Regions from separate parts of the Delftia sp. K82 genome, predicted to be linked through region 1. Evidence: predicted binding sites of a transcription regulator. Region 1 holds the regulator's gene; the other holds the start of a gene.

Region 1 (3,572 bases):
AGAAGGCCTGGAAGAAGTCGCTCAAGCAGTTGCTGTGGATCGCCATTGCGCTGTGGACCGGCTTCACCTTCGTGGGCTACTTCGTGCCCATCCGCGAGCTGGGCGGCGAGCTGCTGGCGCTGCAGGGCAGCTGGCAGATGTTCTGGGTGCTGTTCTACGGTTTTGCCACCTATGGCAACGCGGGCTACATGCGCGAGCAGGTCTGCAAATACATGTGCCCCTATGCGCGCTTTCAGAGCGCCATGTTCGACCGGGACACCATGATCGTCAGCTACGACACGGGCCGGGGCGAGCCGCGTGCGCCGCGCACCAAAAAGGTGGACTACAAGGCCCAGGGCCTGGGCGACTGCATCGACTGCAAGATGTGCGTGCAGGTCTGCCCCGTGGGCATCGACATCCGCAACGGTCTGCAATACGAATGCATTGGCTGCGGCCTGTGCATAGACGCCTGCAATTCCATCATGGACAAGATGGAGTACCCGCGCGGCCTGATCCGCCTGACCACGCAGAACGCCATGGCCGGCCTGTGGCGGCGTGCCCAGGTGCTGCGCCGCATCTTCCGTCCGCGCGTGCTGATCTACTCGGCCGTGCTGATCGGCTTGAGCGTGGCCATGATCGTGAGCCTGGCGCTGCGCCAGTCGGTCAAGGTCGACGTGATACGCGACCGGGCGTCGCTGTCGCGCATCGTCGCGGGCGGCAAGCTGGAAAATGTCTACCGCCTGCAGATCATGAATGCCACCGAGCAGGCCCAGCGCTACCGCATCAGCGCCCATGGCCTCGATGGGCTGGAGCTGGCTTCCGAGCAGGAAGTCGAGGTCGGCCCGGCCGAGACGCGCGGCATTGCGGCGCGCCTGCAGATTCCCTACGGTTCGGCCGAGCCGGGCTCGCACACCGTATTCTTCGATATCGATGCCGTGCATTCAGGCGCGGGACGCGCGTCCGAAAAGGCCGTCTTCCTGGTGCCCCGGTGATGTTCCTGGCAGGCGCGGCACGGTCCGCGCCTGCCGCCTGAAAGAAAGAGTTTTCCCATGTCTTCCAGTCCCGCAGTTTCCGCGCCCGCGCAGGCTCCCTCGCACCCCGACGCCGGCAAGCCCTGGTGGAAGTTCGGCCATGTCTGGCTGGTGGTGGCCGGCCCGGCGGCCGTGGTGGTCGCTGCCGTGATCACGGCCATCATCGCCATCAATGGCGCCGATCCCGTGATCGACCCCGACTACTACCGCAACGGCATCACGATCAACGAGCGTGCCGATGGCGTGCGCGAAGTGCCCAAGAGCATGGCGCCCGCCGTCACCGGCCGCAACCATGCGGCCACGCCCGCGCACGATCACCCCACGGACCGCTGATCGCCGTGCACCCCTGCAAGAGGCCGCAGTCGCGGCCTTTTTGCATGGCGGATCGCATCTCCGGCATGCGCGACGGGTGAGGGTTTCCTACAGGCGTGCAGGGCGCTGCGGGGCTTGGCGCCATGCGTTGGCGCGGCGCACAATGAAGGCGACCCCTCGACAGCACAAGGAGATCGCTGATGTTGGCCCAACGCTGGATGTGGATTGCCTGGCCTGCCTTTCTGGCAGCCGCCGTGATGGAGATGCTGGTTTTTGCCTTTGTGGACCCGCTGGAGCTGCATTGGCTCGGCGACCTGGGCTGGTCGCGCCAGGGCATCTACACGCTGGCCTTCTTCGCCTTCTGGGGCGTGACCATGCTCTCCAGCCTGATGACCACCATGCTGGGCCGCTCGGCCCGCGATCTCAATGACGGCGTGGTCTCCGAGCCCGACCCGGACCTGGCCATGCAGGGGCTGGGGCGGGACTGAGCGAGAGCCCGCCGCAATGAACAAGGCCCGCTGTCGCGGGCCTTGTTCATTGGCGGATGAATGCTTGCCGCCCTTGCAGCCTCACTGGCACTGCTGGCTGTTGACGATGCGCTTGAGCGCCTCCGTGTCCAGGATGCGCAGATGGCGCTGGCGCACCTCGATGATGTTGTCGTCCGCGAACTTGGAGAAGGTGCGGCTCACCGTCTCCAGCTTCAGGCCCAGGTAGCTGCCGATTTCCTCGCGCGTCATGCGCAGCACCAGTTCGGACTTGGAAAAGCCCCGCGCATGCAGGCGCTGCACCAGGTTGAGCACGAAGGCGGCCAGGCGCTCTTCGGCGCGCATGCTGCCCAGCAGCAGCATCACGCCGTGCTCGCGCACGATCTCGCGGCTCATGACCTTGTGCACATGGTTTTGCAGGGCCGTGACCTCGCGCGACAGGTCTTCCAGCTTGTCGAAGGGCATGACGCAGACTTCGGCGTCTTCCAGCGCGACGGCATCGCAGGTGTGGTGGTCGTTGACGATGCCGTCCAGGCCAATGATCTCGCCGGCCATCTGAAAGCCTGTGACCTGGTCGCGTCCGTCCTCGGTGGCCACGCAGGTCTTGAAGAAGCCGGTGCGGATGGCGTACAGCGAGGTGAATGTCTCGCCATTGCGAAACAGCAGGCCTCCGCGCTTGACCTTGCGGCGCGTGGCCACGATGTCGTCGATGCGCTGCATCTGCTCGGCATCCAGGCCCATGGGCATGCACAGTTCGCGCAGGTTGCAGTTGGAGCAGGAGGCTTTGATGGTCTGAAGGTTCATGGAGTGATAAACATCAGCGGCACACAGCGTGCCGGCGGTGACCTCGTGGATTGCGATGAGTTGGATCAAATTGTCGCAGCAGTCCCTCAAACAACTCTTGATATGAGTCAAGGACATGACCGATGTGCTGCGGCACAGTCGAGGTATTAGAGGAAAAAACCCATGACCGCTGTCACCCCAGAGCTGCTGCGTCGCTTTGACGTACCGGGGCCCCGATACACCTCGTTCCCTACCGCCGACCGCTTTGTCGAGGCCTTTGGTGCAGAGGACTATATCCTGGCGCTGCAACAACGCAAATCGAGTACCGCAGCGCGTGCCATGCCTTTGTCGCTGTATGTGCACGTGCCCTTTTGCGAGTCGCTTTGCTACTACTGCGCCTGCAACAAGATCGTGACGCGCCACCACGATCGCGCCGCCGTCTACCTGGACTACCTGGCGCGCGAGATGGCCTTGCACACGGCCCATTGCGGCAAGGGCCAGACCGTCAGCCAACTGCACCTGGGCGGCGGCACGCCCACCTTCTTCTCCGACGATGAGCTGCGCACGCTGATGGGCCTGTTGCGCGAGCATTTCAAGCTGGAGCCGGGTGGCGAATACTCCATCGAGGTCGATCCGCGCACCGTCAGCGTTGAGCGCCTGGCCGTGCTCAAGGAGCTGGGCTTCAACCGCCTGAGCTTCGGCGTGCAGGACTTCGACGAGCAGGTGCAGATCGCGGTGCACCGCGTGCAGCCGGCCGAGCAGGTGTTCGAGCTGGTGGCGGCCGCGCGGCAGCTGGGCTTTGCCTCCATCAACGTGGACCTGATCTACGGCCTGCCCAAGCAGACGCCCGAATCCTTCGAGCGCACGCTGGCCCAGGTCAACGCGCTGCGGCCCGACCGCATCGCGCTCTATGCCTATGCCCACCTGCCCGAGCGCTTCAAGCCGCAGCGGCGCATTGCGGCCGAGGATCTGCCCCAGGGGG
Region 2 (3,572 bases), 1.7 Mb from region 1:
GCACAGGGCTGAGCGCCTGGCCTGCGGCCAGGGACCAAGGCGGCATAAAATAGCCCGCTTCCCTCTGGAGCAGGCACAAGCTGCTCCTTGGTGGAAGCCCCTGTGGCACAGATTGCGGAAATCCGCCCAAATAGCGGGTTTCCCAATGCAAGATGGCGGAACCACCCTCCCCGATCATCGACAACCCACCGCATGGGCGGGCCGGCACTGCCGGTCCGCTGCGAGAAGGTTGCACCGCCCCATCAGACCCTGGAGTTTCTTCTTTCATGTTCCGCCAACTGATCACCTGCACCGCCGTGGCCGCCGCCATGGGCCTGAGCTTTTCCGCATCCGCCCAAGGTGCGGCGGCCGACTATCCGAACAAGCCCGTGCGCATGATCGTGCCCTTCCCGCCCGGCGGCGGCACCGACATCCTCGCGCGCGTGGTGTCCAACAAGCTCACCGAAGTCAGCAAGTGGACCGTGGTGCCCGACAACCGCGCGGGCGCAGGCGGCACCATCGGTATCACCGAGGCCGCCAAGGCAGCGCCCACGGGCTACGACATGGTCATGGGCCAGAAGGACAACGTGGTCCTGGGTCCCTACCTCTACAAGAACCTGCCCTGGAACCCCGTCAAGGACCTGGTGCCCGTGGCCCACGTGGCCTACACGCCCATCGTGATCGCCACCAGCGTGAACTCGCCCTACAAGACCCTGGCCGACATCGTGGCCGCTGCCAAGCAGCACCCGGGCAAGGTGACCTACGGCTCGCCGGGCAATGGCACCAGCATCCACATCTCGGGCGTGCTGCTGGAGAAGGCGGCGGGCATCCAGCTGGTGCACGTGCCCTACAAGGGCTCCAATCCGGCATTGATGGACGCGCTGGCCGGCAACGTGGACCTGCTGGTGTCCTCCGTGCCCTCGGCCATCGGCCAGATCAAGGCCGGCAAGCTTCGCGCCATCGCCGTGACCTCGGCCAAGCGCTCGTCCTCGCTGCCCGACACGCCCACGCTGGCCGAAGCAGGCCTCAAGGGCTTTGACGTGAGCACCTGGTACGGCCTGTTCATGCCCAAGGGCACGCCCACGGCCGTCGTGACCAAGGTCAACGCCGAAGTGAACAAGCTGCTGGCCATGCCCGAAGTGCGCGACGCCATCCAGACCCAGGGCGCCGAACCCCAGTCCATGAGCGTGGCCGACTTCGACAAGATGTTCCAGGCCGACTTCAAGCAGTCCAAGCAGATCGTCGAGTCCTCGGGCGCCAAGATCGAGTGACATGCCTGCGGTGCCAGGGCGGCATGCCCGGCACCGCCTGCAACGGCCAACGCCGCATTTCATTGATGCAGATCAGCCTGATCTGCATCAAGGAGCTATGTGACAGTCCCGTGAATACTTCTCCGGAAATCACCGAATTCCTGGAGAACGTCATGGCATTGCTGGTCTGGGTCCCCGAGCTGGACACCGGGATTGCAGAAATCGACCGGCAGCACCGCCGCATCGTCGATTACATCAACAAGCTCTACGAGCTGCGCTCGTCGCCCGACCGTGAGGCCCTGGGCGATGTCATCGGCGAGATGATCGACTACACCGTCTCGCACTTCGTGTTCGAGGAAAGCCTGATCGAGAGCGCCGGCTACATGTTCGCCGGCCCGCACAAGAAGGTGCACGAGCTGTTCACGCGCCGCGTGATCGAGATGCAGACCCGCTTCGATGCGGGCGAGGACGTGGCCGCCGAGCTGCACGGCATGCTCTCGCGCTGGCTGTTCAACCACATCCGCAACGAAGACACCGGCTACGTGGACTCGGCCAAGGCCTATCTGCGCATGGCGCGCGAGTCCAGTCCTGCCGCCGAGAAGGAAAGGCTCAAGAACGAAGTGCTGCAGGAGCTGGAACTGCAGCGCAAGAAAAAGGGCTGGCTGGCACGGCTGCTCAATCGCTGAGCGCCCTCTCCCCCTGCAGCGCACCAACAAAAACGGCTCCCGAGGGAGCCGTTGACGTTTCACCCGGCAAAGGGCCGAGCGGCCCGGTGATTACTCGCGCACCACCAGCACCGGCACGCGCACGGCGCCCAGCACGCGCTGGGTCACGCTGCCCAGCATCAGCTTTTCCAGGCCACGGCGGCCTTGCGAGCCCATGATGATCAGGTCGGCGCCCGTGCTCTCGAGCACGCGCACGATGCCTTCGTGCACCGCATGGCCTTCGCCCACCACGGTGGTGGCGGTGATGCCGGCCTCGTCGGTGATCTTCTTGACGGCGTCCAGCGTGGTGTTGGCCTCGGCCGTGGCCGCGCTCAGGTACTGCGACTGGCCGTAGGCGAAGTCGGCGCCCACGCCCGTGAACGGATAGGGGTCCACCACGTAGACCGCCGTCAGCGTGCTGCCAAAGGCCTTGGCCAGCTCCACGCCCTTGTGAACTGCCAGCATCGAGCTGTTGGAGCCGTCCACGGGAACCAGGATGTGCTTGAACATGCGTTTTCTCCTTTGTGCTTGGCCGCCGTCAACAATCGGGGGCGGCCGGGTCGATGAACCAAAGTGTGCGCCCATCATGCGCCAGCGTCTTGAGCTGCATCAATCCTTGCGGCGACGCGTCAGCTCCGAGCCCTGGAAACCCTGGCGGCGATAGGTCAGCACCAGGGTATCGCGCACGCCGCCCGGCTGCTCGGGCTGGATGGGCGTGGTCTCGTGGATCATGCGGGCATCGTCCAGCAGCATCACCGACCAGGGCTCGGTGAGCGTGAAGCGCTGGCCGCTGGGACCCGTGGCCTCGAAGATGCGCGTCTCGCCGCCCTTCACGCCCTCGCGCCCGACCAGGATCACGGCCACCAGATCCACGCCGTCGCGGTGCGCGCCTTCGGGCGTGGGCCGGCCAATGCCGTCCGTGGTGTCGATGCGGAACTGGTGGGACTCGATGAACCAGCGCTCGTGCTGCACATCATTGCCCTGGGCGCAGAACACCTGGTCGGACAGGCCGGCCAGCGCCAGCAGCAGCCGGCTCCAGGTGGCGCTTTGCGCCGTGGCGTCGCGCATGGGATCGAACATGCGCAGCATGCCGCCATGCAGGGCGTTGTACTCCACCGGCTGCCAGTGCGCGCGGTGCTCCACCTGCTGCAGCCCGTCCTGCCCGGCGATGAAGCAGGAATGGCGGCGGCGCCGGTAGCGCCCGCCGTCCTTCAGAAAGGCATCGGGCGGCAGCTGGGCCCAGTCGGCATCGAGCGCATGCAGCTCGGTCAATGACACGCCTGCCCAGGCCGCGAATTCATCGGGGCGCAGCACCGCATAGCCTGCGTCGCGCAGCGACTGCGCTGCATTCTGGGGGGCGATATAGGGAGGGGGAAACGTGATGTGCGCCATAACCCGACAAGCTTACTCCTCGCCCGCACCCGTCCGGGCGAGGCGGGCTGCAAATTTGCGCAATGCTGTGGCGACAGGCGCGCATCAATGCGGGCGCAGCCTCGGCGGCGCCCGGGGCCTCACACCAGCCCTCACACCAGCGGCAGCCCCACATAGTTCTCCGCCAGCGAGGTCGAGCCTGCACGGGAGTTGACGATGTAGTCCAGCTCCGCCTCCTGCACCTTGGTGTCGAAGCCGCCCGCATCGG

The links. Region 1 encodes FNR, which switches genes on or off when oxygen is low (the NO sensors DNR and NnrR bind a similar motif). Its sites were predicted from a motif close to TTGATNNNNATCAA; they were not measured.
Region 2: KDK82_RS07210 (bacteriohemerythrin) is a predicted target of FNR. The motif match lies at 1,313-1,326, and genes of this name have one in related genera.

Annotation. Positions count from the first base shown of each region.
Region 1 is NZ_MYFL01000001.1:3,321,491-3,325,062, reverse strand. Features, by position in the region: gene ccoG (cytochrome c oxidase accessory protein CcoG) at 1-971, shown strand, start outside; gene KDK82_RS14630 (FixH family protein) at 1,029-1,343, shown strand; gene KDK82_RS14625 (hypothetical protein) at 1,523-1,810, shown strand; gene fnr (fumarate/nitrate reduction transcriptional regulator Fnr) at 1,892-2,611, opposite strand; gene hemN (oxygen-independent coproporphyrinogen III oxidase) at 2,774-3,572, shown strand, end outside.
Region 2 is NZ_MYFL01000001.1:1,664,110-1,667,681, reverse strand. Features, by position in the region: gene KDK82_RS07220 (Zn-dependent hydrolase) at 1-12, shown strand, start outside; gene KDK82_RS07215 (tripartite tricarboxylate transporter substrate binding protein) at 267-1,250, shown strand; gene KDK82_RS07210 (bacteriohemerythrin) at 1,361-1,915, shown strand; gene KDK82_RS07205 (universal stress protein) at 2,006-2,443, opposite strand; gene KDK82_RS07200 (2OG-Fe dioxygenase family protein) at 2,543-3,325, opposite strand; gene pobA (4-hydroxybenzoate 3-monooxygenase) at 3,457-3,572, opposite strand, start outside.